DNA from 4 places in the Alloalcanivorax sp. C16-2 genome. Region 4 is predicted to be linked to each of the others. Evidence: predicted binding sites of a transcription regulator. Region 4 holds the regulator's gene; each other region holds the start of a gene.
What was found. The regulator sigma-54, encoded in region 4, starts transcription at its own class of promoters, with help from an activator protein. The targets are predictions, from matches to a motif close to TGGCACNNNNNTTGCTNT.
Positions count from the first base shown of each region.

Region 1 (7,524 bases), on a different contig from region 4:
GCGGCGGCTTCCGCGTGGGACTGGTTGTAGCCGAAGTCATCCCGAGCGCCCACGTACAGAAAGCCCACGGTGAGGTCGCCGCCACCGGCGGCGCGCAGCAGGTTCACGGGCAAGGCGGCGGAGGCACCGAGGAGGCCGGCGGCCTTGAGGAAATCACGACGCTTGAGTTGAGACATTGAGCTGTCCTTTAACGCTGGGCGCGCCGGCACACGGCGCGGGGAGGGTTGGAGTGCATCCTGGAATGCATGTTGGTATACAAGTAGCAGTGTTCATGCCAAATCATGAAAACCCTGTTTTCACAGGGCTTTCAGACGCCCCCCTCCCACTCAGCCCGGCACTGCCGGCACCGCTTGTGTGCAAGAAAGCGGTTTCCGCACCACCGGCGGGCACGGCAATCAGCCGCGCACCGCCCAGAAGGTAAGCCGCCGCTCCAGCCATTCGAACGCCTGGTACAGCACGATGCCCATGGCGCCCACCACCACCAGGCCGGCGAACACCAGCGGCACCTCGAAGCGGCTGCCGGCCACCATCATCATGTAGCCGACGCCGGCGTTGGCGGCCACGGTCTCGGAAATCACCGAGCCCACGAAGGCCAGCGTCACCGCTACCTTCAGGGCAGCGAAGAAGTACGGCAGGGTGCGCGGCAGCCCCACCTTGCGCAGCACCGTGAGTCGGTTGGCGCCCAGGGAGCGCATCAGGTCGTTGAGTTCCGGTTCCACCGTGGCCAGGCCGGTGGCGATGTTGACCACGATGGGAAAGAACGAAATCAGAAAGGCGGTGAGGATCGCCGGCACCGTGCCGATGCCGAACCAGATCACCAGGATCGGCACCAGGGCCACCTTGGGAATGCTGTTGAACGCCACCATCAGCGGGTACAGACCGGCGTAGATTTTTTCGCTGGCGCCTACCGCCAGCCCCAGCAGTACGCCGAAACCGATGGCCAGCGCCAGCCCCACCAGGGTGGTCATCAGGGTTTGCAGGGAGTGCTGCAGAATCGGCTCCCACTGCGCCACCAGGGATGGCGCCGGCAGAATGAACGTCTTGATCTGGAAAGTGCGCACCACGCCCTCCCACATCAGGAAGGCCCCCAGGGTCACCAGCCAGGGCAGCACCCGCCGGTTGAGCATCCAGTCAGCCATGGGCGGGCTCCTCGGTGTGTCTCGTTTCCACGGTTTCACGCACTTCCACGATGTGCCCGCGCAGGCGCTGCACATACTCCACGAAGTCCGGCTCGAAGGTGCCCTCCACGGTGCGCGGCCGGGGCAACTCGATGTCCTCGCGATGCACGATGCGCCCCGGGCCCTTGGAAAACACATAGACAGTGTCAGCCAGATAGACCGCCTCGCGCAGATCATGGGTGACCAGCACGGTGGTGGGGCGGCGCTCTCGCCAGATGGACTGCACCAGGCCCCACAGGTCCTCCCGGGTAAAGGCATCCAGGGCGGCGAAGGGCTCGTCCAGCAATAGCAGATCCGGTTCGTGAATCAACGCGCGGCACAGGGAGGCGCGCTGCTGCATGCCGCCGGACATTTCCCAAGGGTAGCGGTGGGCGTATTCGCCCAGACCGAGCCGCTCCAGCAACGCCAGGGCACGCTGGTGGTATTCGGCGCGACGGGCGCGGAAACCGGTGGGGCCGCTCACCACTTCCAGCGGCAGCAGCACGTTGTCGAGCACCGTGCGCCAGTCGAGCATGGTGCTTTTCTGGAAGGCCACGCCGACGGCGCCCCGGGACGCGCCCGGCGCCGCGCCGCCCACGGTGACGCGGCCACCGGTGGCGGTTTCCAGGCCGGCGATCAGGCGCAGCACCGAGCTCTTGCCGCAACCACTGGGGCCCACCAGGGCGACGCTGCCGCCACTGGGCACGGTCAGGGAGATGTCCACCACCGCCGGCGTTTCACTGCGCGCGTAACACAGGGTGGCGTTGTCCAGTTCGATGAAACCTTCGCTCATTACGGTTTCTCCACGATCACCGCCAGCGGGCCGCCGCCGTCCGGGCCCTGGTGTTCGGCGCCGCCGGACACGAACAGAGCCAGGTCGCCGGTGCGCCCCCCCAGCACGCCACCCACCAGGGCGCGGGCATGACGGGTGGCGTTGATGTCGCTGTCGTCCCACATGGTGTGGCGGTGGCCACGTATTTCACCGCTGCGCGACGGCTCCGCCTTGGCCAGAAGGGCGCGCAGCTCGCCGCCGCCCAGGGGCGCCAGGGCGCGATCCAGGGCATCGCCATCCAGAGCGTCGGCCATCACGTCGTGGCCGATGCGCAGGGTCGGGTCCCAGCCCGGGGCGTTGCCCAGTACCAGGATTTCGTTGCGCATCAGTTCGATGCCGGCGGAGGTGCTGGCGCGACCGGACCACAGTGCATGGTCATGGCAGATGGCGGCGTCGCTGAGCGACGCCTCCTCCACCTCGCCCAGGGCCAGGGCCACGCCCAGGGCCGAGGCGCCCCGGGAATAGCCCATGGATTCGTAGGTGTCGGTGGTGGCCACGGTGGCGCCGCGCAGGCGGGCGTCCTCGCAGCGGGCGGCGGTGAGCAGCGGGCATTTGATCTGCACGTAGTGCACGTCCCCGGCCCGTTCGATGCCGGCGCTGGCCATGGCCCTTCGTACCGCTTCGGCGGTGGCGCGCACCTGGTCCATGCGGCCGATTTGCTCCGGGGCGAACGCCTCGGAGAAGGCGATGCCCGCCGCCAGGCCCGGCTGCTCCGGCGCCGGCGAAGCGGCGTCGTCCACCTCGAACACCAGCCAGTGCGGCGACAGGCCGCCCTCGGTGCCACCGGACATGACGAAGGCAATGCGCTCGGCCACGGTGTCCTCGGGCAGCGCCAGGCGCTCGGCGAAAAAGCGCTTGAGCACGGTGGTGGCGAAGGCGCGGGTAAAGTCGTTAACGCAGCCGTTGCCCTCGGTCTTGCCGAGCACCGCCACCACCCGTTCCGGGTGCAGGCGACCGTCGGCCAGGGCCTCGCGCAGCGGCGTCAAATCATCCGGGCCAGCGCATGGGAAACGATGGACTCGGGTTCTCATGGCGCCACGCTCCGGTCTTTCAGGGCGTCCAGGAATTCACCATCGAACACCTGCTCCGGCGCCGGCGGGTTGTCCAATTCCAGGGCTTGCGCCACCACATCGATGGACGCGGCCAGCCGCTCCGGGTCCACGGCGCCCAGGCCGTTTTGCTTCACTTCCTCGGTGATCAGCTGGTTATCGATCAGAAAGCGCATGCGCTGCTCTTCCAGCTGCACATTGATCAGGCTGTCTTTCTTGCGCAGCGCCTGGGCGGCGGCCAGCGGGTCATCGATGCTGGCCTTGAGGCCGCGATGACTGGCGCGCACCAGGCCCTGGACCACCTCCGGCTCCTCCTCGATCATGCGCTCGGTAACGATCAGGCCATTGCTGTACAGCGGCACGCCGTAGTCGGAGTAATAGAAGATGCGGATGTCATCCTCGTCGATGCCGAGCTTGAGCAGGTTCGGCACCGCGCTGGGCGGAAAGCCGGCGATGGCGTCCACCTTGCCCTGCACCAGCATGGCTTCGCGCAGGTTGGGGGCCACGTTCTCGAAGCGGATGGCGTCGCTGTTCAGGTCGGCGGCCTCGGCGAACAGCGGGAACATGCGGTAGGCGGAATCGTTGGCCGGCGCGCCAATCGCCTTGCCTTCCAATTGTTTCGGCGTCTCGATACCGGATTCCTTGAGGGTAATGATCGCCAGCGGGGGCCGGTTGTAGATCATGTACACCATGCGCTGGCGGTTATCCGGATGGCGGGCGTTGAATTCGATCAGGGTGTTGATGTCGCCGAAGCCGGCCTCGTAGCTGCCGCCGGCGATGCGCGTGATCACCGCCGAGGAGCCCTCACCGGCGTCCACGGTGACGTCCAGGCCCTCTTCCTCGAAATAACCACGCTGGGCGGCCAGCACGAAGGGCGCGTTGGAGGCTTCGAAGGCCCAGTTGGCGGTGAAGCGCACCTCGCGCTCGGCGCGGGCGGCGGACGCCAGCGACAGGCTCAGCGCCGCCAGCAGCCCCAGGAAGAAAAAGACGGGCCGGGGACGGCCCGCGGACGGTAACAAAGCGGTTCTCGGTTGCATGGAAATCTCTCTCCTCGCGCCCGGCCCCATGCCTGGGCGTTCAATGCGAGGCAAGATAGAATCCCCGGAGCGAGGCCGACCAGCGTTATTTTTACCGCATAGCGCTGCCTTTTCGGCATCACTCCCTCGGACAACGCCGGACCATGCCCCATGCAGAACATCCGCTTTCTTCGCTACATCGACGCGGTCGCCCGTAGCGGCTCGATCCGCAAGGCCGCCGAGCAATTGAACGTGGTGTCCTCGGCGGTGAACCGCCGCATCCTGGACATCGAGGAACAGATCGGCACGCCCCTGTTCGAGCGCCGCGCCCGGGGCGTGCGCCTCACCGCCGCCGGCGAGCTGTTCGTGGCCTACGCCCGCAAGCAGATGGCGGAGCTGGAACGCACCCTCTCGGAAATCGAGGACCTGCGCAGCCTGCGCCGGGGCGAGGTGCGCATCGCCGCCATCGAGGGCATGGCGGCGGAAATGCTGCCCCGGGCCATCCATACCTTCCAGAAGACGCACCCGAAGATCCGCTTCACCACCTTTATTTGCGGGCGCGAGGAGGTCTATCAGTACCTAAAGGAATTCCGCGCCGACATCGGCCTGGTGTTCAACCCGCCGCCGGACCCGGAGATACGCACCTTGATGGATGTGGAGCAGCGACTGTGCGCTTTCGTGTCGCCGGACCATCCGCTCACTGATCGGGACAAGGTGCGGCTGTCCGATTGCGTGGCCTATCCGCTGGCGCTGCCGGACCGCACCCTGGGCGGGCGCGCCTTGCTGGACGAATTCCTGGCGCGGCGTTCGTTGCGTCTGGAGGCGGCGCTGGAGTCCAACTCCTTCGAGATGATGCGCAACTTCGCGGTGAAGAGCGGCGGCGTGTGTTTTCAGATTCAGATCGGCATGCCGCCTTCGCATCTGCCCGGCGGCATGCGCGCCCTGCCGCTGGCGGATCGGGGGTTGAGCCGGGGGCGGCTGGTGTTGGGCATGGAGCATTCCCGGGCGCTGCCGGTGGCCACCGCCCGGTTCGTGGAGCACCTCAAGAACGAGCTGGCCGACGCCGCCGGCTGAATGTCGGGGTGCGCGCGTCCCGGTGTGACGTCTCGGTGCGGGCTCTCCAGCGGGGACGCGTCTCGGTGTGGGCCCCTTTCCGGGAACGTCGTGAATCCGTCCCTGGAGACTCCCGGAAGGGCATAACCCAGACTCGCGCCCCCGATGGAGCTGAATATCCAATCAGGCCGCCGCCCATGGCCGCACAAAAACGGTGCCGGGCGCCCCGTGATGAAGCAGAAAATAGCAGCTTCGCTCTCGGTCGCGAATCTAACCGGCCACCGCCATCGCCCGTGAACACTGGCCCCGGGACGTTCGCCGACAAGCTGGCACCGGCCTTGCACCGTTCAGCATACCTACTGGTATACAACGAGGTATGCGAACGTGCTTGGCTGGACCATCGATCAATGGCGCTCCGCCTACCGGCGTAAAAAGCTGACGCCGGTTGCCGCCATGAAGGCGCTGTCCGCGCAACTGCAGGACAGCGAACGGGCTCTCTGGATTCACCTGCTCGACGAATCCAGTCTGCTCGCCCAGGCGGAGCGCCTCAGCGATCCGTCCCTGCCTCTGTACGGCGTGCCCTTCGCGGTAAAGGACAACATCGACGTGGGCAGCCTGCCCACTACCGCCGCCTGCCCGGCCTATGCCTATACCGCCAAGGAAACCGCCCCGGCGGTGCAGGCGCTGCTCGACGCCGGCGCCATCCTGGTGGGCAAGACCAATCTGGATCAGCTCGCCACCGGCCTGGTGGGGGTGCGTTCGCCCTACGGCGAGGTGCCCAACCCGTTCAATGGCGACTATGTCACCGGCGGTTCCAGTTCCGGTTCCGCCGCCGTGGTCAGCCTGGGGCTGGTGCCCTTCGCGCTGGGCACCGACACCGCCGGTTCCGGCCGGGTGCCGGCGGCGCTCACCAACATCGTCGGCCTGAAGCCCACCAAGGGCAGCATGAGCACCCGGGGCGTGGTGCCCGCCTGCCGCACCCTGGATTGCATCAGCGTGTTCGCGGTGAGCGTGGACGACGCGGAGACCGTGTTCGATATTTATAAGGGCTACGACGAACGGGACGGCTACGCCCGCCATGCGCCCTCCGGCGTGCCCACCGCCCTGCCGGAAAAACCGCGCCTGGGCGTGCCCAAGGAAACACCCTGGTTCGGCGACGACCAGGCCGCCGCCGCCTGGCAACGGCAACTGGAGGAACTGGACGCCATCGCCGAGCTGGTGCCCATGGACCTGGAGGTGCTCCACGAGGCCGCCCGCCTGCTCTACCAGGGCCCCTGGGTGGCGGAGCGCTATACCGTGGCGGAGCCGTTGCTGGATCAGCCCGACGCCCTGCTGCCGGTGATCCGCGACATTATTCTGCCGGCCCGGGACATGAGCGCCGCCGACGGTTTCCGCGCCCAGTACAAACTGGCCGACCTGCGCCGCCAGGCGGACCAGTTGATGGCGGACATCGACGCCCTGGTGGTGCCCAGCACGCCGGGCATCTACACCCGGGCGGCGGTGAACGCGGACCCGGTCACCCTCAACAGCCAGCTCGGTACCTGGACCAACTTCGTCAATCTGCTCGACATGTGCGCCCTGTCGCTGCCCGGCGGGCTGCGCGACGAGGACCGCCTGCCCACCGGCATCACCCTGATCGGCCCGGCCTGGTACGACGCCGCCCTGGCGGAGTTCGGCCGCCGCTGGCAGCGCCACCGTCCGTGGAAGGCCGGCGTCACCGACCAGCAACCACCGCTGCCGCAGGCGGAGGACGACAAGGACCGGGACGACGGCACCGTCACCGTGGCGGTGGTGGGCGCGCATCTGTCCGGCATGCCGCTGAATTACCAACTCACCGAACGCAACGGCGTGCTGCTGGAAACCACCCGCACCGCGCCCTGCTATCGCCTCTACGCCCTGGCCAACACCACGCCGCCCAAACCCGGCCTGATCCGCGCCGACGACGGCGCCGCCATCGAGATCGAGCTGTGGAAGCTGCCGGTCACCGAGTTCGGAAGTTTCGTGGCGCTGATCCCCGGCCCACTCGGCATGGGCACCCTGGAAACCGAGGACGGCCGCCAGGTGAAAGGCTTCATCTGCGAAGGCTGGGCGATTCCCGACGCCAAGGACATCACCGCCCTGGGGGGCTGGAGAAACTACATAAAGGGGTTATGAAATGGCTTTGAAGAAGGTCCTGATCGCCAACCGCGGCGAGATCGCGGTGCGCATCTGCCGCACGCTCAAGAGCATGGGCGTTGCCTCGGTGGCGGTGTACTCCGACGCCGACCGCAACAGCCAGCACGTGGCCGCGGCCGACGAGGCGGTGGCACTGGGCGGCCAGACTGCGGCGGAAAGCTACCTGCGCACCGACCTGATTCTGCAAGCGGTAAAGGACACCGGCGCCGACGCGGTGATCCCTGGCTACGGCTTTCTCTCCG
Region 1 covers NZ_JBKFTL010000004.1:217,783-225,306, forward strand. The annotation lists gene ACLD02_RS16275 (BMP family ABC transporter substrate-binding protein) at 1-176, opposite strand, end outside; gene ACLD02_RS16280 (ABC transporter permease) at 396-1,139, opposite strand; gene ACLD02_RS16285 (ABC transporter ATP-binding protein) at 1,132-1,950, opposite strand; gene ACLD02_RS16290 (ring-opening amidohydrolase) at 1,950-3,020, opposite strand; gene ACLD02_RS16295 (ABC transporter substrate-binding protein) at 3,017-4,075, opposite strand; gene ACLD02_RS16300 (LysR family transcriptional regulator) at 4,226-5,128, shown strand; gene atzF (allophanate hydrolase) at 5,492-7,261, shown strand; gene uca (urea carboxylase) at 7,263-7,524, shown strand, end outside.
Region 1: the regulator sigma-54 is predicted to act here: its motif matches at 5,435-5,452, upstream of atzF (allophanate hydrolase).

Region 2 (7,524 bases), on a different contig from region 4:
GCTCCTCGGCGGCCATCCAGGCGGCCAGGTAGGTGTAGCGACCGTTGCCGGAGGTCTTGGGGTTCGGGAACACCACGTCCACCCCGTCCTTCGCCAGGTCGTCCCAGCCCTGGATGTTCTTGGGGTTGCCCTTGCGCACCAGGAAGGCGGTGGTGGAGTAGTAGGGGCTGGAATTGTTCGGCAGCCGGGTGTTCCAGTCCTCGGGAATCAGGCTGCCCTTGTCGTGCAGCACGTTCACGTCGGTAACCTGGTTGAAGGTCACCACGTCCGCGTCCAGCCCCTGGAGGATGGCGCGGGCCTGTTTGGAGGAACCGGCGTGGGACTGCTTGATGGTGATGTCCTCACCGGTTTTTTCCTTCCAGTGGGCCTGGAACTCGGGGTTGTAGGCCTGGAACAGCTCCCGGGCGATGTCGTAGGAACTGTTGAGGATGGTCTGCTGGGCACCGGCCAGTGAGGCCACTGAAAGCAGAGCGGCGGTCAGCCAAACACGCATTGTCGGGCTCCTTGCGGATGAATTCGGAATTGGCGCTCAGTGTATATAACGGCAGGTTTAAATAAAGCGCCTGCTTAAACGGATTTGGAATTTGGATATGAGCGGGGGACGCCCGGCCGGATGTTGTTGTAGGAGCGACTAAAGCGGAGTGCCGCCCAGTCGCTCCTACAGCATAAACAAGGCCTTCAGCCCGCTTCGGAAAACGCCTTCAACCCGCCGCGCAGGGAGTTGGGCAGCGCTTCCAGGATCTCCACGTCGACGAAATCGCCGATCAGATCAATGTCGTCGCAGGCGAAGTTCACCACCCGGTTGTTCTCGGTGCGGCCCTTGAGCTGGCCCGGGTCCTTCTTGGAGAAGCCATCCACCAGAATGCGCTGGGTGGTGCCCACCATCTTGCGCGAGATATCCAGGGCGTTTTGCTGGATGCGCTGCTGCAGAATGCGCAGGCGCTCCTTCTTCACGTCCAGGGGCACGTCGTCGGGGAGATCCGCCGCCGGGGTGCCGGGGCGGGCGCTGTAGATGAAGCTGAAGGAGTGGTCGAAGCCGATATCGCCGATCAGGTTCATGGTGGCCTCGAAATCGGCGTCGGTCTCCCCCGGGAAGCCGATGATGAAATCCGAGCTGTAGGAAATGTCCGGGCGGATGCGCCGCAGCTTGCGCAGCTTGGACTTGTACTCCAGCACCGTATGGTTGCGCTTCATCATCGCCAGAATACGGTCGGAACCGGACTGCACCGGCAGGTGCAGGTGGCTGACCAGCTCCGGCACCTCCTCGTAGACCTGGATCAGGGCGTCGGAGAACTCCACCGGATGGCTGGTGGTATAGCGGATGCGGTCGATGCCGTCGATGTCGCGCAGCAGCAGGATCAGGTCGGCCAGATCCAGCACCTCGCCGTTGGCGCCCTGGCCCCGGTAAGCGTTCACGTTCTGGCCCAGCAGGTTGATCTCGCGCACGCCCATGTCGGCCAGGTGGCGCACTTCGTCGAGCACCGGTTGCACCGGGCGGCTCACTTCCTCGCCACGGGTGTAGGGCACCACGCAGAAGGTACAGTACTTGGAGCAGCCTTCCATGATCGAGACGAAGGCGCTGGGGCCGTCCACGCTGGGCTCGGGCAGGTTGTCGAACTTCTCGATCTCCGGGAAGGTCACATCGATGGCCAGCGACCGGGTGGTGGATGCCTGGGTGATCAGACCCGGCAGGCGGTGCAGGGTCTGAGGGCCGAACACCACGTCCACATAGGGCGCGCGCTCGCGGATCGCCTCGCCTTCCTGGCTGGCCACGCAGCCGCCGACGCCGATCACCAGGTCCGGATTGCGGTCCTTCAGGCGCTTCCAGCGGCCCAGCTGATGGAATACCTTCTCCTGGGCTTTTTCGCGGATCGAGCAGGTGTTGAGCAACAACACATCCGCTTCTTCCGGATTGTCGGTGGGCTCCAGGCCGTGGGTCGACTCCAGCAAATCCACCATGCGGGTGGAGTCGTACTCGTTCATCTGGCAGCCGTGGGTCTGGATAAACAGCTTGCGTGCCATGGGGGAGACCGTCGATCGATTGGAAAATGGGCGCCGATTGTACCGCCGGCGAGGGCAAACTGCGAACCCCGACCGTGGCAAAACGCCGCACCGCGCCCCTGGGCGGGGCCCGCCCCGCCGGGGTATCATCCGGCGCCGCCGTCATGATTCCGGAGCCCCCCATGACTTTCCCCCGTGCCCTGGCGGGCCGGCTCGGCCCGCTGGTCCTGTTGCTGGCCCTGGCCGGCTGCGCCGAACCCCGCGAGGAGTTGCCGGTGAACACCCGCCTGGGCGGGGATTTCACCCTCACCGATCATAACGGCGGGGCGTTCCGCCTGGCCGACCAGCGAGGCCGGGTGGTGCTGATGTTCTTCGGCTATACCCATTGCCCCGATATCTGCCCGGCGACCCTGGCGCGGGTCTCCCAGGTGTACCGCAACCTGCGCGACGCCGGTGACGCCGACCGCGTGCAGCCGTTGTTCATCACCTTCGACCCGGCCCGTGATACCCCCGAGCACCTGCGTGAGTACGTGCCCTGGTTCAAGGCCAACGTGATCGGCTTGACCGGCGGCGAGGCGGAGATCCGCGCGGTGGCGGAACAGTATGGGGTGGTGTTCCTGAAATCCGGCGAAGGTGAGCCGGAGTACGACTTCACCCACAGTGACTACGTTTACCTGCTGGACCAGCAGGGGCGGGTGCGCAAGCTGTACCCGTCGGACTTCAATATCGATGAGGTGACCGATGATGTACAAAGCCTTCTTTAACGGCGTGGCGGGTGCCGCCCTGCTGGCCCTGGCGGGCGCCGCGTCCGCCGACGGTGATCTGGTGCTGGAAAAAGCCTGGCTGCGCGCGGTACCGCCGGTATCGCCGACCATGGCCGGTTATTTCACCCTGCGCAACGACGGGGACCGGGCGGTGGAACTCAAGGGCGCCAAAACCGACATCGCCGGCATGGCCATGCTGCACGACACCGAAACCACCGACGATGGCCAGGCGCGCATGGTCCACCTCAGTGGCATCACCCTGGAGCCCGGCGATCAGGCCACGTTCGCGCCGGGCGGCAAGCACCTGATGCTGATGAAGGTCGCCGAGATCCCGGAAGCCGGTGAGCAGGTGGAAATCTGCCTCACCTTCAGCGACCACGACGATCTCTGCGCCGACTTCCCGGTGCTCCGCGACGCGCCCTGAGCTTCGCGATTTCTCTCGGCGGTTCTTGCCGTTCGCCCGCGGCCACGGTCGCGGGCCTGTATTTCCATTGGCCTCGGCGCGCCCGTTCTAAGCATCCCTTACCGCTGACAGCGGCTGTCCATGCATGGCTCGGATGCGCCGCCTACCCGAGGGCCGATGAAAAGCGCCAAGGCGCGCCACCCTGATTGTCAGGTGGTCAAGCGTAGAGGGCGCATCTATGTCATCTGCAAGTCAAACCCACGTTTTAAAGCCGTACAGGGGAAGACCAGGAAGAAGTAGTGATTAAAAATGGCACCGAGGATACGGTAAGGCGGGATGGATAAGCCGTGGTAGGAGATTAAAAAACACCGTGGGGCCTGCTTGCGTTTCCAGCGAGGACCAGGGAGGGCCCCACGGTGTGAAAAGGTTGGGCGGGGGGAGAGGCCCGCCCGAATACTCTCAGCGCATACTTCTTTAGAACGACAGGGCGTAGGTGACGACGAACAGAGTGTCGTCCTTAATGCTGCTATCGCTGGCGGTACACTCACCACTGGCGTTGAAGTTCGTGTCTTCATTGTTGTTGATGGCGCAGTCGTCGGCGCTCACCACTTTGGAAACAGTGAAGCCCAGTTCGTCGGTGAGCGCGTAGCTCAGGTCGACGTGGGTGTAGTTGGTGTCGTCGGCGTCAAAATCCCAGGTGCCGATCAGGATGCCGTACTTGTCGTAGGAGTAGCCCACGGTGAAGTACTTGTCCTTGTTGTCGGTGGAGTCGTCGCCACGACCGTAGTCGCCCACGCCGATGTAGGCACCGGCGCTGAAGCCGGCGTAGCCCAGACCCAGTACTACTTCCTGAAGATCGGAATCGGTGTCGTTCGGGTAGTTGTAGTCCACATAGGCGAGGTCATAGCTGAAATCGCCCACGGAGCCCGCGTAACCGGCGTACAGGTCGTATTCGGTGGTTTCGGTTTCAGAGCTTCCCCACACACCGGCGTAGAGGCCGGAAGAGTGCGCGTAATCCAGGCTACCGAATACTTGGGCGCCGCCGTCGGAAATATCCTGACCACGCCAGAAGTACATGTTGGAAACGCCGACGGTGCCGCTCACTTCGGCCGCGGCCATGGACGGAGCGATCAGGCCGGTGGCGGCGGTGGCTGCCACGGTGGCGGCCAAAACGGTCTTTTTCATCCCAGATACGTGTTTCATGTGCAACCCTCTTTGCAAATAACTGTTTTCTGGTTGTGCGCTCCTGGCGCACTGGCCTGGGAGGCTCGACCGGATACAAAGCAGGGAGCGTGCCAAAAATGAAAAATGGCGATGGATCAGTGAGTTGGGAGAGGCAAGGAGAAATCGGAAAGGTAAAATAACGAAAAGTGGCGAGGCGGGATGCTTTGTTCTGGTGCAGTGCACCACGATGGTGCTGCGTGGCGGTGCCTGACGGCGCCGCCACGCTTGAGGGTCAGTTCGGGCACTGCCAGGCCACGGGCACCGCGTCAGCGCGCACGCCATCCTCGCCACGGATTTCGAGACCGCAGTTGCCCGTGTCGGTGCGGGTAAAGTGCGCGCGGTAGCGCTCACCGGGGCGGGCATCGAACTGCGCGGCGACACGGCAGTGGTCGCGGCCGGCGCCTTCACTGCGGCGTTCGTTGTAGACCACGCCCACCCGTGCTTGTTCCGAGGCCTGAATGGCCACCGGTACTTCCTCGGCCTTCTTCATGGTCTTGAACAATTCGTTGAAGGCATTGGTTTCCCAGGGTTTGACGGCCAGGGCCATTTGCGTGTCCTTGAAGCCCTTGCCAGGCACGCACACCACCGGCTGGGCCGCGGCGTCGCCGGTGAAGGTGACGGTGGCGGTATCGGCGCCGGCCGGTTCCTGGTAGCTGAACATCTGGCAGCCGCTGAGCAAGGCCAGCGGCAGCAGGGCGGTGGTTATTCTGATCATGATGGTCCTCCTGAAACGATTGAAACGAGTGTACGGATGCAAGAGGAGGGCCACCAGCGGGTTTATGTAGGGCCACCAGCGGGTTTATGCAGAGCCACCAGCGGGTTTATCGAGGGCCACCAGCGGCGGGTGCCGGATCAGCCGCCGGCTTCACCGAACCAATGGCGCACCGCGTCGCGGGCCAGGGCCCGGCGACGCGAGCCGGTGGGCAGCCAGTTGCCGGCGTTGGCCGCCAGGGCGATGAGCACGTCGAACAATGGCAGGTGCTGGCGCAGCACCCGATGGTGGCGGTGGCCGATGATGGGGTTGAAGTAGCCGAAGAAGTCCAGCATCTGGCGCGGATTCTTGCGCACCCATAGCCAGGAGCCCATTTCCAGGGTGAAGGGCAGGAACAGGCGCTCCGGGTGGCGCTCGCGGGCGTCGTCGTAAAGGTAATCCCACAGGTCGCCGTGGGTGGTGTAGTTGAGCGACTGCGGTTCGATCAGATAGGGATGGTGATGGGGGTAGGTGTTTTCCAGCACCTGCTTGAGGCGGTACACCTCCGCCAGATGGGCGATGGGCCGGTGGGTGCGCGCGTAGGAGCACCAGATGCGGTCGCGCCGGCCGAAGCCGCTGTGGCAATCCAGGCTCAGCGACACCGGCGCGTTCATCAGCTTGTCGCGGACCGCGTCCACCAGGGCCTGGGCTTCGGCTTCCATGGGGGCGCCGGCGCGGCCCCGGTACCAGGGCAGAAGGCGGCTGAGGCGCTGGCCGCCGACCAGGAACGAGACCTTGCCGTCGGCGTCCACCGGCGCGTTGCGCATCAGGTCCACGCCATTGGGGTTGCTGCGCGTGCGCCGCCAGATGCCGCCGGGGTTGACCATGGGCATGAACACCAGGCGCACGCTCTCCAGCCGGCGGTGCAGGTGGTCGTCCCATTGCAGGCGGTGAATCAGGCTGTGCAGCAGCGACAGGATCACCTGGGTGCCGATGCGTTCCACGCCGTGCACGCCGCCAAAGAACCCCATCACCGGTGCGCCTGGCGAACGGCTGCCCATTTCGATCACGCGCACCGGCAGCGCAAGATCGCCCAGGGGCACGCTCAGCACCTCGCTGACGCGGAGATGCCGTTCACCGAGCCGGATCAGACTGTCCAGGTGCAGCAGTTCAGGCAGGTGCCGTTGTAGGAGATAGAGACGTTCTTCCATGGAGGGAGCCGCGATCGTTGCTGGCAGTCTAGTGGCGCGGTGTCACGGTTTTATGACAGTGGTTTTATGACAGTGGTTTTATGACAGAGGTTTTATGACAAGGCGTCGTGCGCCGGCCCTGTCATGCAAGCGTGACCAAATTGTCAGGGCGCTGTCACGGCGGACGGCCACTCTGCGGGACGAGCCTCGGTCTTTGATGGGTAGCCCCGTGATCCCGGATTCCGCTCCGTCCGTTCCCACCCCGCAAACCGGCGACATCCTGTTGTTCGCCGGGCGCGGCCTGGTCAGCAGCACCATCCGTTTGTTCACGCGCAGCCGCTGGAGCCACATCGGCATGGTGGTGTGCCTGCCCGGCGACGATCGTCCCCTGGTGCTGGAGGCGGTAGGCGCCAGCGAATCGGCGGACCTGCATCTGGGACGGCCGGTGGCCGGCGTGGCGCTGGTGCCGCTGGCGGACAAACTGCGTGATTATCCCGGTGATGTGGTGTTGCGGCACCGCGAGGGCGCCTCCTTGTGCGCGCGCCAGGAAAAGCTGGTGGCGCGGCTGGTGGCCAGGCTGCTGCACCGGCCCTACAAGAACTTCGTGCTGTGTAATGCCCTGGACCTGCTCAGTGGTTTCACCCGGCCGCCGGACCGGCGCGGCTGGTTCTGTTCCGAGCTGGTGGCGGAAATGTACCGGCGTTTGGGCTGGCTGCCCCGGGACATCCGCGTGGCCGGCTTCGTGCCCGGGGATTTCGATTCTCCCCGTTTGCTGTTACGCCAGGGGGCCCTGGGCGAGCCGAGGATTCTCAAAGCCTGGAAGGGAGCTACAACCAGCGCCGCACCCGTTGCCGATAGGATTGCCACTCAGGGCCGAAACGGCGCGCGTGAAACGCTTCTTCCGCCGCGATCACGTGGCTATGCATGACCCACTCCACCAGCACCAGGGTGAGCAGCATGCCCGGGCTGGCCAGGCTCAGGGCACAGGCAAGATGCAGCAGCGCGAACGCCAGATAGATCGGGTTGCGGCTGAAGCGGAACACGCCGCTGGTGACCAGCACCCGCGCCGCCCGGTGTGGCATGGCGGTGGTGCGGTGGGCGGCCAGTTGCAACAGGGCGGTGACCACCAGCCCCACGCCGGCGAGGGCAAGCGCCGCGGCCAGCGGCTCGCGGCCGGGCAGCGCCGGCAGCGTCCAGCCCAGGGCCTGGTCGATGCCATAGCCGATCAGCAGGCCGCCCAGATGCAGAAGG
Region 2 covers NZ_JBKFTL010000001.1:1,170,548-1,178,071, forward strand. The annotation lists gene cysP (thiosulfate ABC transporter substrate-binding protein CysP) at 1-493, opposite strand, end outside; gene miaB (tRNA (N6-isopentenyl adenosine(37)-C2)-methylthiotransferase MiaB) at 679-2,022, opposite strand; gene ACLD02_RS05570 (SCO family protein) at 2,184-2,765, shown strand; gene ACLD02_RS05575 (copper chaperone PCu(A)C) at 2,743-3,189, shown strand; gene ykgO (type B 50S ribosomal protein L36) at 3,346-3,468, shown strand; gene ACLD02_RS05585 (TorF family putative porin) at 3,643-4,371, opposite strand; gene ACLD02_RS05590 (hypothetical protein) at 4,625-5,107, opposite strand; gene ACLD02_RS05595 (M14 family zinc carboxypeptidase) at 5,245-6,294, opposite strand; gene ACLD02_RS05600 (hypothetical protein) at 6,491-7,201, shown strand; gene ACLD02_RS05605 (methyltransferase family protein) at 7,101-7,524, opposite strand, start outside.
Region 2: the regulator sigma-54 is predicted to act here: its motif matches at 4,449-4,466, upstream of ACLD02_RS05585 (TorF family putative porin).

Region 3 (7,524 bases), on a different contig from region 4:
CGCCGAGGTGCGGAAGTTTCTGGGCTGACGTCCAGCGTCATTCCCGCTCAAACACCATGCCCGCCGCTTGCAGGCGCTTGATCAGGCGATCGCCCAAAGCCATCACCGGCGTTACCACGCCGGTGTGATCCGGTGGCGTGGTGTCCAGCGCCAGCCCCATCACCGTTTCCGAGAGCATCTTGGCGGTCTCGTCATAACCGGGGTCGCCGCCGGCCACCCGGCAACGCACCTCGGTGTCGCCGCAACGGCCCCGCAACCGTACCTGGAACCAGGACCGGGCCCGGGTGGCCGGGTCCGGTCCGACTCCGGCGGGGCGGCTTTTCAGCAGGCGGCGGCGTAGCGGGCCGATCTGCGCGGCGAGCACCAGGCCGCCCACGCCGGCGGCCCCGCCGACCAGCTTGGGCAGGCTGGATGTAACCAGATAGTGGCCGTAACGGAACGACGGCCCGTAGTCCTCGATGGCCCGCGCCGAACGCATCACCACCAGCGGGTCGATGGTCGGCATGGGCGCCAGCCAGCCACCCAGCTCGTCGTCCTTGCGCGGCCGCATTGACAGGGCCCCCACCGGGCGCGGGTACCACCGTTGCAGCCGGCTTTGGGCATCGCGCAGCCGGTCGCGGTTGGCCCGGGGCCGGGCGAAGGCCTCCAGGGCGGAGTGCCAGGTGCCGCCGGAGAAGGAGCCCGAGAACGACACCGCTCCTTCCAGCGTCACCGGAGCGTTCAGGCGCCCGCCGTGGGCCTTTTCCAGCTCCCGCACGGTGAACAGGGCCCCGGCGTCGTAGGGAATGGAATCAAATCCGCAGCAATTGACGATGGCGCAGCCGGCTTTTTGCGCCGCCTCGTGATAGCGCGGGATCAGGGTATTCACGAATTCCGGTTCGCCGGTAAGATCGCAGTAGTGGGTGCCATGCTCCACGCAGGCACGCACCAGCGGCTCGCCATAACGTACATAGGGGCCGACGGTGGTCGCCACGGCGCGGGTTTGGGCGGCCAGTTCCGCCAGGCTCAACGGGTCGCCGCTGTCCGCTTGCAGCAGGGCAGGGGCGTCGGCGGCGCCCTCCAGGCCGGCGGCCACCTGTTCCAGACGGGCGCGGTCGCGACCGGCCAGGGCCCAGGGGGTGCCGGAGGGCAGATGGCGGGATAAATAGTGGGCGGTGAGTCCACCGGTGAAGCCGGTGGCGCCGAACAGGACCACCGCGTAGGGGCGGGATGCGGCCATGGAGCCTCCTTGAAGGGGGGAAGTGGCATTGGCAGTGACGGCAGTGTAGCGTTGCCGGCCCGGGCTGGCCCATGACCGTACCGCCCGGGTTTTGCATTCGGGAGAGAATATGGAAGAGAAAGTCGAACGCCGCTATCCGGTGAACGTGGAAGAGCTGTACGCGATTCTCACCAGCAAGGCGTTTTTCGAACAGCGCTATGCCTGGGGAAGGGTGGAGCATTACCGTTTCGAGGCCTTCGAACCCCAAGGCGACGGCTTCCTGATCCGCATCGTGCAGCCCATGGCGATCCGCCTGGACAAGGTGCCGGGCTTCGCCCGCAAGTTTCTGCCCGAGCAGGCGGAACTGACCACCGAATTCCGTTGGCACCCGGCCAGCGGTGGCTACCAGGCGGAGTACCGCTTCGTGCTCGGCCATGTGCCGGTGAAGGTGGGCGGCACCATGACCCTGCGCCAGGATGGTGACCAGGCGTTGCAGAGCACCCGGGTGGCGGTGAAATCCTCGGTGCCGCTGGTGGGCCGCAAGCTGGAGAGTTTGATCGCGGAACGCTTCGAGCAGGCCCTGGAGGGGGACTACCGCCACACCATCCGTTACATCGAGGAGCACCACGACGCCGGTTAAGGAGCCTCTGAATAACGCCTTGCGCACTTCAGGCCACGCTGAGCACGTAAGGCGTTATTCAGAGGCGCCTTAGGAATGGCGGCGCAGCCGCCGGGCCTGCTCCATCATCTTTTTCACGAACCAGCGCGGGCGCCAGCGCTTGCGGCGCCAGGCCCGTTTCGCTTCCGGCTGTGGAAAAATATGCAGCGGCCGCCCGGGCAGCGCCTGGAGAATGCGTTCGGCGACCGCGCCGGCGGATTCCGGCGCCCGCTCCAGGGCCCGCTGCAGCCGCGCCCGGCTGAGGGCATCGGCGGCCGGCATGCGGCGGCCCAATTCGCTGGGGAACAGGTCCGGGCATACCACCGAGACGTGAATATTCAGCGGCGACAGCTCCGCCGCCAGGGCCTCGCTGAGACGGATCAGGGCGGCGTTGCAGGCCACGTAGCCGGCCATGCCCGGTGGCGCGGTGATGCCGGCCAGGGCCGCCACGTTGACCAGATGGCCGTGGCCCTGGCGCTTCATCAGGGTCAGCGCGGCCTGGCAGCCATGCACCGCGCCCATGACATTGACCCGCCAGAGTTGATCCCAGCCGCTCTCGTCCAGGGCCTCGAAGGGCCCGGCGGCGGCCAGCCCGGCGTTATTGATCACCACGTCCAGGCGCTCCCAGCGCCGCTGGATGCGTTCCACCGCCTGGCGCAGGTCCCGCTCCCGGCTTACATCCGCGGCCAGGAACAGCACCTCGCCGCCGGCCTGACGCAGTTGCTCGGTCAGCGCCTGGCCGGCGGCTTCCTCCCGGTCCAGCAGGGCGACCCGGTAATCGCCCACGGCGCGCTCGGCCAGAGCCCGGCCCAGGCCGTGGGCGGCGCCGGTGATCAGCATCACGGGATGGCCCTTCATTTTCAGAGTGGGTCCGCGTCCAGCTCGCGCATCGGCGAGCGCAGCACGTCTTCCTCGCCCTCGCTGCGCGCCAGCAGCACCGCGCCGACGCTGTCGCCCCACACGTTCACGGCGGTGCGGCACATGTCCAGCAGCCGGTCGGTGACCAGAATCAGACCGATCGCCTCCGCCGGCAGGCCAATCACGCCCAGGATCACGGTGATCGCCACCAGACTGGCGGCGGGGATGCTGGCCACCCCGATGGAGGTGAGCAGGGCGGTCAGCACGATCACGAACTGGGTGGTCAGGCTCAGATCCAGACCGTAGGCCTGGGCGATGAAAATCGCCGCCACGCATTCATACAGAGCGGTGCCGTCCATGTTGACGGTGGCGCCCAGCGGCAGTACGAAGCTGGCGGTGCGGTTGGACACTCCGGAGCGTTTCTCCACGCATTCCATGCTCAGCGGCAGGGTGGCCGCCGAACTGGCGGAAGAGAAGGCGGTGAGCAGCGCCGGAGTCATGGCCTGCAGGTGGCGCCACGGTGAACGCTTGGCGAGAAAACGGATCAACAGCGGCATCACCACGAACATGTGCAGCCCCAGGGCCAGCAGTACGGTGATGAAGAACAGGGCCAGCGGCTCCACCGCGTCCAGCCCGGTGCGGGTCACGGTGGCGGCGATCAGCCCGAACACGCCCAGCGGCGCGAAGCGGATGATCACCATGGTGATGCGCAGCACCACCTGGTAGATGCCTTCCACGGTCTGGCGCAGGTGCTCGCCGGGGGCGCCGCCCAGGGTGCGCAGGAAGTAACCGAAGAACAGGGAGAACACGATCAGCCCCAGCATCTGGGTCTCGGCGGCGGCCTGGAACAGATTCGGTGGCAGCAGCTGGCGCAGGATCTCCGTGAAGTCCGCCGCGCCACGGCCCTCGATGCTTTGCAGCGCCTGGTCGGTTTCCTTGGCCAGGCCGAGCAGATCCTTGGCCGGTTGCCCGTCGATGACGCCGGGCACGATCAGGTTGACCACCACCAGCCCGACCAGGATGGCGATCAGGCTGGTGGCGAGATAGAACACCACGGTCTTGGCGCCCAGACGACCCAGGTTGTCGTCGTCGCCGACATTGATCATGCCGCTTATGATCGCCGTGGTGATCAGAGGCACCACCACCATCTTCAAGGCGTTGATGAACAACTCGCCGACCAGGTCGTAGGCGGGCAGCAACGGCAGGCCCAGCAGCCGGGTGCCTTCGGAGGTGACCGCGCCGGCCAGACCGCCCAGCACCATGGCCAGAAAAATCTGGTGATGTAATTTCATTCAGCGGCCCTTCACGCCGGTAGGAACCGGCAAGCTTAAAGACCCGGTGGAACCCTTGGCAACCCGCCCGGCTAGAGCAGGGTACCGAGAGCGCCGCCCAGCTCCGGCCGGTCCCGGCGTACCTGGTCGGCGGCGGCCTTGAGCAGACGGTCCGCGCGCACCGGGCCGAAACGCTCGCACAGCAGCACGTAGCCACGGTTGACCAGCGCCGCCAGGGTGCCCCGGTCCAGGGGGATCAGATCGGCGCGGGGGTGATTGAACCAGTATTCCACCCCCTGGCGGTGATCGTCGGGCAACCCGGCACGGCGCAGGTCGGTGAGCTGGTCGAGCCGTAGCTGGCTGGCCTCGGCTTCGTTGAGTTGCGCCCAGAGCGCGCTCATCAATGCCTGGAACGCCGCCGTGCAGGGATGTCCGGCGGCGTTGGCCCGCTCCGGGTGGGCCAGCGGATCGGCGGCCAGGCGGCGTTCCGGCAACGACATGGCCTGCACCAGGTTGAGATGCAGGTCGTGGCGTCGCCCGGCCAGGTCGAAGCGCTTGCACAGGTCGCTCACATAGCCCTGTAGGGAAAAGCGTGGCCGGTCGGCGTATTCGCGCTGCCACAGGGCCACCGCCTCGACCACGTCCCGGGCGTCCAGGTAGGGCGCCAAACCGGTGGCCAGGGCCCGGCGGCGGCGCTCCTCCGGGCTCATGGCCGGGTCTCCAGGCCGTCGGCCACCTCCGCGTCATAGAGATGGGGCTGGGCGAATTCCGGGTAGCCCAGTTCCGCGTGCTCGCTGACGTCCAGGCCCCGTTGTTCATGTAAGGGCGGCGCCCGCAGGCCGGCGGTGAGCGATACCACCATGTACAGAATCAGCGCCACGAAGAAGGCCCAGGCGAAGGCCACCACGATGCCCAACAGTTGCACCGTGATGCGCTGGGGGTCGAACAGGTCGCCGCTGTAGAACAGGCCCGCCGCCAGGGTGCCCCAGGCGCCGGCGAAGGCGTGCACCGGCACCGCCGAGACCACGTCGTCGAGTTTCAGCGACAGCAGCATACGACTGCCCGGGCCCACCAGCAGCCCGGCGATCAGCCCGGTGAGCACGGCGAAGCCCGGTACCATGGTGGCGCACCCGGCGGTGATGCCCACCAGGCCCGCCAGGCTGCCGTTGACGGTCTCGGTGAGTAACACCGGCCGCCGGGTCAGTAAGCGGTACAGGGCCGCCCCCAGCGCGCCGGCGGCGGCGGCCAGCTGGGTGTTCAGGTTGATCAGCGCGATGTCCACGCTGGCGCCCACCGTGGAGCCGCCGTTGAAGCCGAACCAGCCGAACCACAGCAGAAAGCCCCCCAGGGCCACGAAGGACAGGTTGTGGCCGCGGATTTCCCGGGCCTGGCCCTGGTTGTCGAAGCGGCCCAGGCGCGGCCCCACCACCAGGATGCCGGCCAGGGCACACCAGCCGCCGACGCTGTGGACCACGGTGGAACCGGCGAAGTCCACGAAGCCCAGGCGGGCCAGCCAGCCGTTGCCGTTCCAGGCCCAGTTGCCGAACAACGGATAGATCACGCCGGTGATCACCACCGCTCCGGTCAGGTAACCCAGGTAGCGGGTGCGTTCGGCCATGGCGCCGGAGGCGATGGTGGCGGCGGTGGCCGCGAACATGAGCTGGAACAGCAGCAGGGTCCACAGGTCGCTGTCGCCCTGACTGGGCGCGAACAGGCTCTGGCCCACCCAGCCGCTGGGATTGGCGCCGAACATCAGGCCAAAGCCCAGGGCCCAGAACGCCAGGGTGCCCACGCACAGGTCCATATAGTTCTTCATGACCACGTTGATGGCGTTCTTGGCGCGGCTCAGGCCGCTTTCCAGCAGCGCGAAGCCGGCCTGCATGAGGAATACCAGCGCCGCGGCGATGGCCACCCAGACCACGTCGGCGCCGGAATATTCCAGGGTGTCGGCCAGGCCCGGCACGGGCACAACCAGAAGGGCGAAGAAGATGGCGCGTCGTTCCATGAGACCCCCTCGATCGTATTGTCGAGGGGAGCGCTGCAACGGCTATGCCAAGGTGTGCAAGGCCGGTTCAGGCCGTCCGGCGCCGGGGGGGGGCATGGCGGCTTGCGCGAAGATGGGGCGCCGCCGGCGGCTGGCGGCGTCAGTGCTTCAGGACAGGGCAGGGCCAGGACCGGGCGGGGACTCAGGAGAGAGCGGGGGGCCAGGCGCCGGCCATTGCCAGTTCCGGCTCGCACAGGGCGAGAATCTGCTGGTACTGGCGGTCGGTGATGTGCTGAATGGACAGACGCGGGCGAATCACCAGTTCCATATCGGCGAATTCCGCGCGCTGGCGCATCTCCGAGAGCGGCAGTGGCTGCTTATAGGTGGTCACGTAGCGCACATCCACCTGGTACCAGCGCGGCATGTCCTCGCTGCTGCGCGGATCGAAGCCGGCATGGTCCGGGTTGAACTGGGTCGGGTCCGGGTAGGGCGCGGAGGTCACCCGGGCCTCGCCGACGATGGACGGATTCTTGCCCCGTGAGTGGTAGATCAGCACCCGGTCGCCGTCCTGGATTTCATCGCGCAGGCGGTTGCGCGCCTGGTAGTTGCGGACCCCGTCCCAGCCGGTGGTCTGGTCCGGCGCGGCCCGCAGATCCTGCAGGCTGAAATCCTTCGGCTCGGTCTTGAATAACCAGGTGCGCATAGCGTTCCTCCAGGTATGGATCGGCAATGTAACACGTATGGCAGCAAAGTCATTGTTATTTAATCAATGGCATTTCAATGGATTCAAGGGGCCCGGAAGGCGGAACAGAAAGGCCGGAAATATGGTACTCTTGCGCGCTTATTTCGGAGGCGTAGTCGTGATCGAACCCCGCGAACAGCAACAGGCCCAGGCCACACTTCAAACCCCGCGCGATTGCCTGCGCTGGGGGGAATCCGTGCTGCGCCGGGCCGGTGTTTTTCTCGGCCATGGCACCGACGATCACGGCGATGAATGTCTGGCGCTGCTGCTGCACGTTCTGGCGTTGCCCTCGGACAGCGATTCTCGCCTGCTGGACGCGCGCCTGCTGCCCGATGAGATCGAGGCATTCGTGGGGCTTATGAAGCGGCGCGTCAACGAGCGGGTGCCGGCGCCGTACCTCACCGGCGAGGCCTGGTTCTGCGGCCTGCCGTTCCAGGTCGACGAGCGGGTGCTGATTCCCCGTTCGCCGCTGGCGGAGTTGATCGAGGCCCGCTTCCAGCCGTGGCTGGACCCGGACCGGGTCGAGCGGGTGCTGGATCTGTGCACCGGCAGCGGCTGCATCGCCATTGCCTGCGCCCACGCCCTGGAGACCGCCACCGTGGACGCCAGCGACCTGTCCGAGGACGCCCTGGCGGTGTGCCGGGCCAATATCGAGGCCCACGGGCTGACCGACCGGGTGCGGGCGATCCAGGCGGACGGGCTGGATGGCCTGGACGAGCGCTACGATCTGATCATCTCCAATCCGCCCTATGTGGATGCCGAGGATCTGGCGGCGATGCCCGAGGAGTATCGCCACGAGCCGGAACTGGCTCT
Region 3 covers NZ_JBKFTL010000001.1:2,107,523-2,115,046, forward strand. The annotation lists gene ACLD02_RS09715 (alpha/beta fold hydrolase) at 1-28, shown strand, start outside; gene ACLD02_RS09720 (saccharopine dehydrogenase family protein) at 38-1,219, opposite strand; gene ACLD02_RS09725 (DUF2505 domain-containing protein) at 1,329-1,838, shown strand; gene ACLD02_RS09730 (SDR family NAD(P)-dependent oxidoreductase) at 1,908-2,714, opposite strand; gene ACLD02_RS09735 (dicarboxylate/amino acid:cation symporter) at 2,717-4,006, opposite strand; gene ACLD02_RS09740 (hypothetical protein) at 4,078-4,695, opposite strand; gene ACLD02_RS09745 (ammonium transporter) at 4,692-5,990, opposite strand; gene ACLD02_RS09750 (EVE domain-containing protein) at 6,172-6,672, opposite strand; gene prmB (50S ribosomal protein L3 N(5)-glutamine methyltransferase) at 6,830-7,524, shown strand, end outside.
Region 3: the regulator sigma-54 is predicted to act here: its motif matches at 6,023-6,040, upstream of ACLD02_RS09745 (ammonium transporter).

Region 4 (7,524 bases):
CGGGAGGCGCCATGAAGCGTCAGGGTCTGCTCAGTGCCACCGGGGTGATCCTGCTCGGCCTGATCGTGCTGATGACCCTGCACGAGTGGGACAACCCCCTGGAGGAAGACCGCGAGGCCTTCCTCAACGCGCCGCTGATCATCGCCGACAACATCACCGCCAAGGCCTATGACCCGGAAACCGGGCAGGTGCAGTACGACCTCAAGGCCGACCATCTGGAACAGTACCAGCGCCAGGCCCTGACCCAGCTCATCGCCCCGGACCTGCGCATGGAAAATGAAAACGGCGCCTGGACCATCCACTCCCAGCGTGGTGAAGTGCGCGACAATGGCGACGTCATCGTCTTCCTGGACCAGGTCAAGGCCCACAGCGAAACCAACGGTGTCGACCTGACCACCGGGGAGTTGCGCTATCTGAACAAGGAAAACCGGGTGCGCGCGCCCGGTGATCTGACCCTGCGCCACCGGGACGGCAGCACCCGGGCGGGCCGCATGGACGCCGACTTGACCAGCGGCGAAATGACCCTCGAACAAGGAGTGGTAAGTGAATTCACGGGTAATTGATCCGCGCCGCCTGGGCCTGATGCTCGGCCTGCTGCTCACCGGCCTGGCCGGCGCCGCCCAGCCCCCCGGCGGCCAGCCGGTGGAAGTAAGCGCCGACAGCGCCACCTTCGAGCAGAGCGCCGGCACCGGCGTGTACCGGGGCAACGCGGAAATGATCCAGGGCAACCGCCACCTGTACGCCGACGTGATCCGCCTGTTCACCGAAAACAATGAACTGGTGCGCGTCGAGGCCACCGGCAATCCGGTGCGCATGAAGGAAGGCAAGGAACTGCAGGCCCGCGCCAGCAACCTGGTCTACGACCTGACCACCCGCCGCCTGGTGCTCACCGGCGACGCCCATGTGGACCACCAGGGCAACACCTTCGAGGGTGCCCGCGTGGAATACAATCTGGATTCCCGGCGGGTGGACGCCAGCAGCGAGGGCGACAAGCGGGTGCGCCTGGTGATCCCGGCCAAGAACACCGGAAAAGCCGGCGACACCGACGATGAGCAGCCGGCCACCGATGGCGATGCCGGCGGCAGCGACAACCAGCAGGACCAGGCGGAGACTCCCTGAATGGCACATCTGAGCGCCCATAACCTGGCCAAGAGCTACAAGAACACCCGCGTCATCGAGGACGTGTCCCTGGAAGTGGAAGCCGGCCAGATCGTCGGCTTGCTGGGCCCCAACGGCGCCGGCAAGACCACCTGCTTCTACATGATCGTGGGGCTGGTGGCCGCCGACGCCGGTCGCATCGAGATCAACGGCAACGACATCACCCACCTGCCCATGCACGGTCGCGCCCAGCGCGGCATCGGCTACCTGCCCCAGGAGGCGAGCATCTTCCGCCGCCTGACCGTGGAGCAGAACATCATGGCGATCCTGGAAACCCGCAAGAACCTGTCCAACGAAGAGCGCAAGGAGCGCCTGGAGAACCTGCTCCAGGAGTTCCATATCGACCACATTCGCGACTCCATGGGCATGAGCCTGTCCGGCGGCGAGCGGCGGCGCGCGGAAATCGCCCGCGGCCTGGCCACGGACCCGGATTTCATCCTGCTCGACGAACCCTTCGCCGGGGTCGACCCGATCTCCGTGAACGATATCAAAGGCATCATCCGCCACCTCAAGGATCGCGGCATCGGCGTGCTGATCACCGACCACAATGTGCGGGAAACTCTGGACATCTGCGACACGGCCTATATTGTCAGTACCGGGCACATCATCGCCGAGGGCGATTCGTCCTCCATCCTGGGTAACCAGCAGGTTCGGGATGTCTACCTTGGGGCGGACTTCCGGCTCTGAGAGCCGGCTCCCCGCCCTACACCCTCCTCCCCCAAAACGCAATACCTGGCATGATTATTGCTTAATCTGATTTGATGCTGCTATGCTGCCGGTCTTCGCGAGAACAATGACCTCACAGGCAGCATGAAACCCACCCTACAACTGCAAATCGGCCAGCAGCTCACCATGACGCCCCAGCTGCAACAGGCGATCCGCCTGCTGCAACTGTCGACGCTGGACCTGCGCATGGAGATCCAGCAGGCGGTGGAAAACAACCCGCTGCTGGAGCTGGAGGACGGCGCCGAGGACTTCTCCGCCGATGATTCGGACGGCGACGCCGACGGCGATCTCGACCTGGAGCGCGATGACGCCCTCGATGACCTGGTCGAGGGCCAGGTGGAAACCGACAGTGACTGGGACGACCTCTACGTGGGCCAGAGCAGCGCCGGTTCCAGCGGTGAAGGTGACGACGCCGATGCCTGGCAGCAGCGCCACGCCAACCCGGTAACCCTGCTTGAGCACCTGGAATGGCAGCTCAACCTGACCCCGATGAGCGACCGCGACCGGGTGATCGCGCAGATCATTCTCGAAGCCCTGGACGAACGCGGTTACGTAACGGTATCCCTGGCCGACCTGCTGACCACCGCGGAAACCCAGATCAACGACCCGGACGACCCGGTGGAAGAGGACGAGGTGGTGGCCGTGCTGCACCGGCTGCAGCAATTCGATCCGGTGGGCGTGGCCAGCCGCGACCTGGCCGAGTGTCTGGGCGTGCAATTGGCACAATTGCCGGGGGACACCGAACACCTGGGCACCGCCCGGGCCATCCTCGACCATCAGGAACTGCTTGAGAAACACGACTACGCCGGCCTGCGCCGCACCCTCGGCGTGGGCGAGGCGGACCTGGTCGCGGCCCTGGCGGTGCTGCGTACCCTGGACCCCGCGCCCGGGCAACAGATCGGTGGCGAAGAGGTGGATTACGCCGTGCCCGACGTGGTGGTGCGCGCCCATCGCGGCGGCTGGCGGGTGGAACTCAACGAGGAAGTGCTGCCCAAGGTCAACCTGCATGCCCAGTACGCCCACATGGCCCGCCAGGTAGGCGGTGAAGACGGCCAGTACCTGCGTAACTGCATGCAGGAAGCCAAGTGGTTCCTGAAAAGCCTGCAAAGCCGCAACGACACCCTGCTCAAGGTGGCCAGCCGCATCGTCGAGGTCCAGCAGGACTTCTTCAACTACGGCGAGGAGGCCATGAAACCGCTGGTCCTGGCCGACATCGCCGAGGCGGTGGAAATGCACGAATCCACCATCAGCCGGGTCACCAACCAAAAATTCATGCTGACTCCCCGGGGCGTGTTCGAACTTAAGTACTTCTTTTCCAGCCATGTGGACACGGACGGCGGCGGTGAGTGTTCCTCCACGGCCATTCGTGCCATCATTAAGAAGCTGGTCGCCGCCGAGAACCCTCGCAAGCCGCTCAGCGACAACAAGCTGGCGAACCTGCTCAACGACCAGGGTATCAAGGTGGCGCGCCGCACCGTCGCCAAGTACCGAGAGGCGATGCGAATCCCGTCCTCCAGCGCGCGTAAGCGACTGGTTTGAACGGTAAAAAAGGACATCTCTTTCAATAGAGAGAAGGAGCCAGCTATGCAAATCAACCTCAGTGGCCACCACCTGGATATCACCGACGCCCTGCGTGACTATGTGGACGAGAAATTCTCCAAACTGGAACGCCACTCCGACCAGATCACCAGCATCCAGGTGATCCTGTCGCCGGAGCCCAAGTCCCACAAGGCGGAATCCACCATCCACATTTCCGGTGCCGACCTGTTCGCCACCGCCCACGCGGACGACATGTACGCGGCCATTGACGCCCTGACCAGCAAGCTGGACCGGCAAATCCTCAAACACAAGGAAAAGACCGTGGGCCGTAAGCACGGCCACTAGGTCCGACCCGACAGACCCTGACTATGCGAGTACGTGAACTGCTCACCGAAGACCGCACCTACGACGAGGTAGCGGTTACCAGCAAAAAACGGTTGCTCGATCAGATCGCCCAGCTGGCCGCGGCCAGCTGTGGTGGTCTTAACGAGCAAGAAGTCTTCGACGCCCTGGTGGCCCGGGAAAAACTGGGTTCCACCGGCATCGGCGAGGGCATCGCCATCCCCCATTGCCGGCTCGGCCACTGCGACGCCGCCGTGGGGCTGCTGTTGAAATTGGCGGAGCCGGTGGACTTCGATGCCGTGGATGGCCGCCCGGTGGATCTTGTGTTCGTGCTCCTGGTGCCCGAACAGAACCCGGAACAGCATCTCAAGACGCTCAGCCACCTGGCCAACCTGTTCAACGACGACGACTATCGTGACGATCTGCGCCATGCCAGGGGCAGCCACCATCTTTACCAGACGGCGGTGGAGTCGGAAGCGGAAATACGCCTGGCCTCCTGATCACACCGGAACCGTCGCGCCTTATGAAACTGACCATCCTCAGCGGTCGCTCCGGCTCGGGCAAGACCACCGCCCTGCAAGCGCTGGAAGACCATGGCTATTACTGCGTGGACAACCTGCCCCTTGGCCTGTTGCCTACCCTCGCCGCCCAACTCCAGAATGAGGAACACGCCCTGGAACGGGTCGCCGTGGGCGTGGACGCGCGCAACCTGCCACGCCAGTTGCTGGCCTTCAACCACATCATCGAGGAACTGCGCCAGCAACAGCTGGACACCGAGATCATCTTCCTGGAGGCGGAGCCGGCCACCCTGCTCAAGCGCTTCAGCGCCACCCGGCGCCGTCACCCGTTGAGCGGCGACGAACGCACCCTGGCCGACGCCATCGCCCTGGAAGCGCGCCTGCTCGCCGACATCCGCATGCTCGCCGACCTGGTCATCGACACCAGCAACCTGGATGTGCACACCCTGCGCAACATGATCCGCCAGCGGGTAGCGCGCCGGGACGTGCGGCTGTCCCTGCTGATCCAGTCGTTCGGTTACAAGAACGGCCTGCCCCACGATGCGGACCTGGTATTCGACGTACGCGCCCTGCCCAACCCGCACTGGCAGGGAGACCTGCGTCCGCTCACCGGGCGTGACGAAAAGGTGGCCGAGTTTCTGCGCGGCCACCCGGAAAGCGGCGCCATGCTCGACGATATCTTTCACTTTCTGGACCGCTGGCTGCCCGCCTATGGCGCCAATGATCGCAGCTACGTCACCGTGGCGGTGGGCTGCACCGGCGGCCGGCACCGCTCCGTCTACATCACCGAGCAGCTCGCCCTTCGTCTGCGCGAGGAAGGCGTCCCCCTGCACGTGCGTCACCGGGAGCTGGACGGATGATCGAGCGGGACCTGACCATCACCAACAAGCTCGGCCTGCACGCCCGCGCCGCCGCCAAGGTGGTCAGCGTGGCCTCGCGCTACAGCTGCGCCATCGAGGTGGTGCATGGCGAGCGCCGCATCGACGCCAAAAGCATCATGGGCCTGCTTACCCTGGGCGCCGCCAAGGGCACCGAGCTGCGCGTGCGCGTGGACGGCGAGGACGAAGCACCGGCCATGGACGAGCTCACCGATCTGTTCCAGCGCAAGTTCGACGAAGGCGAGTGACCCCTCCCTTTTGCATCCTTTGATCCTTCCGTCATCACGCCTGGGTTAAACTGTCCGTTGGCGAGGAGGGGTCATGTCGGAAAACACGCAGCATCAACGCAATCTCAAGACGGTTAACCGGGCCCTGGCCAGCGGCACTTTTTCCCAGGTGCGTCAGTTACTCAACAACCTGCCCGGTGCCGAAGCCGCCCACCTGATCGAATCATCCCCACCCCGGGAACGGGAAATCCTCTGGCAACTGCTCAACCAGGAGCAGGAATCCGAGGTACTGCAGTATCTGGGCGAAGAAGTCCGCGTGGAGCTGCTGCGCGACCTGCCGCCGGAAGAACTGGTCACCCTGGTCGAGGACCTGGACACCGACGACCTGGCCGACCTCCTCCAGGAGTTGCCCGAGCAGGTTACCAGCCAGGTGCTCGCCGGCCTGGACGCCCAGAACCGGGAGCGCCTGGAACAGGTGATGAGCTACCCGGAGGACACCGCCGGCGGCTTGATGAACACCGACGTGATCACGGTGCGCCCGGAGATCACCTTCGAGGTGGTGCAACGCTACCTGCGCCGCCGTGGTGAAATACCCGAGACCACCGACAACCTGCTGGTGGTTAACCGCAAGAATCAGTTCGTGGGGGTACTACCGCTTACCAAGGTGTTGATCTCCGACCCGGGCACCACGGTGCGCGAAGCCATGCGCACCGATGTGGAGGCAATCCCCGCCCACCGTTCCGAACACGACGTGGCCAAGCTGTTCGAACGGTTTGACCTGGTGACGGCCCCGGTGGTGGACGAAAACGGCGTGCTGGTGGGCCGGATCACCATTGACGACGTGGTGGACGTGATCCGCGAGGAAGCCGCCCACTCACTGATGGGCATGGCCGGCCTGGACGAGGACGAGGACACCTTCGGCTCGGTGTGGCAGACCGCCCGCCGCCGCGCGCTCTGGCTGGGCATCAACCTGCTCACCGCCCTGGCCGCCTCGGCGGTGATCAGCCTGTTCGAGAACACCCTGGAAAAAGTGGTCGCCCTGGCGGTGCTGATGCCGATCGTCGCCAGCATGGGCGGCATCGCCGGCAGCCAGACCCTGACCCTGGTGATTCGCGCCATGGCCCTGGGCCAGGTACAGGCGGGCAACACCCGCTATCTGCTGTTCAAGGAACTGTCGGTGGGGGCACTCAACGGCTTGCTATGGGCGGCGGTGATCGGCACCACCGCGGCGCTCTGGTTCGACAACCCGAGCCTGGGCGGTATCATCGCCTCGGCCATGGTGCTCAATCTGGTGGTGGCGGCCGGCGCCGGCGCGTTGATTCCGATCGTCATGAAGAAAATGGGGATCGACCCGGCGCTGGCCGGGTCGGTGGTGCTCACCACGGTCACCGACATCGTCGGTTTCATGGCCTTTCTGGGGCTGGCGACGCTGCTCTACGCGCAACTGCTGAGCTGAAGCCGGTCAGACCAGATCCGGCGTGGTATCCGGTTCATCGTCGGCGACACCAAAAATATCGCGGAACGAGGCGTACACCGACACCGTCGTCACCGCCATCAGGAACAGACTCACCACCAAGGTGGCCAGCACCAACAGCAGGCCCAGCAGCATCATCGCCAGGCTGTCGGGCCCGAACAACATGCCCGCCAGAGCCAGTAAACCGGCCACCAGCGCCACCAGCACGCCCAACACCAATAGCGGGATCAGGCCGTACCAGAGCATCGGCAGCCAGTTACGCGCCACCGCCACCAGACTCTCCTTGATCGCCACCAGGCCGTTACGTTCACCGAACAACACCAGCGGCGCCTGGAACCAGATCAGCGCCATGTAGGGAACCGACAGGGCGGCGATCACCAGGCCCAGCAACAGCATCTTGAAAACGCTCAGCGCTCCCATGCCGGCCATCGCCTCGGCGCCCAGCGGATCACCGCCCAGGCTGGCGGAAAACAGCGCCGCGATTTCACCGCCATACAGGGCCAGCGTCGCCACCACCGTAAGCAGGGTAAACAGAATCTGCAGCCCTACTTGCACCAGGCCGGCCAGGAACAGCGGCCCGGTACGCCGGGAAAAGCCCACGAACAAGTCGCCGAAATCAAACTCCTCGTCGTGCCAGCGCCGCCAGGCCAGCTGCATCAGCC
Region 4 covers NZ_JBKFTL010000002.1:620,460-627,983, forward strand. The annotation lists gene ACLD02_RS13115 (KdsC family phosphatase) at 1-15, shown strand, start outside; gene lptC (LPS export ABC transporter periplasmic protein LptC) at 12-563, shown strand; gene lptA (lipopolysaccharide transport periplasmic protein LptA) at 544-1,119, shown strand; gene lptB (LPS export ABC transporter ATP-binding protein) at 1,120-1,845, shown strand; gene ACLD02_RS13135 (RNA polymerase factor sigma-54) at 1,969-3,423, shown strand; gene hpf (ribosome hibernation-promoting factor, HPF/YfiA family) at 3,469-3,768, shown strand; gene ptsN (PTS IIA-like nitrogen regulatory protein PtsN) at 3,792-4,265, shown strand; gene rapZ (RNase adapter RapZ) at 4,289-5,143, shown strand; gene ACLD02_RS13155 (HPr family phosphocarrier protein) at 5,140-5,409, shown strand; gene mgtE (magnesium transporter) at 5,483-6,844, shown strand; gene ACLD02_RS13165 (BPSS1780 family membrane protein) at 6,851-7,524, opposite strand, start outside.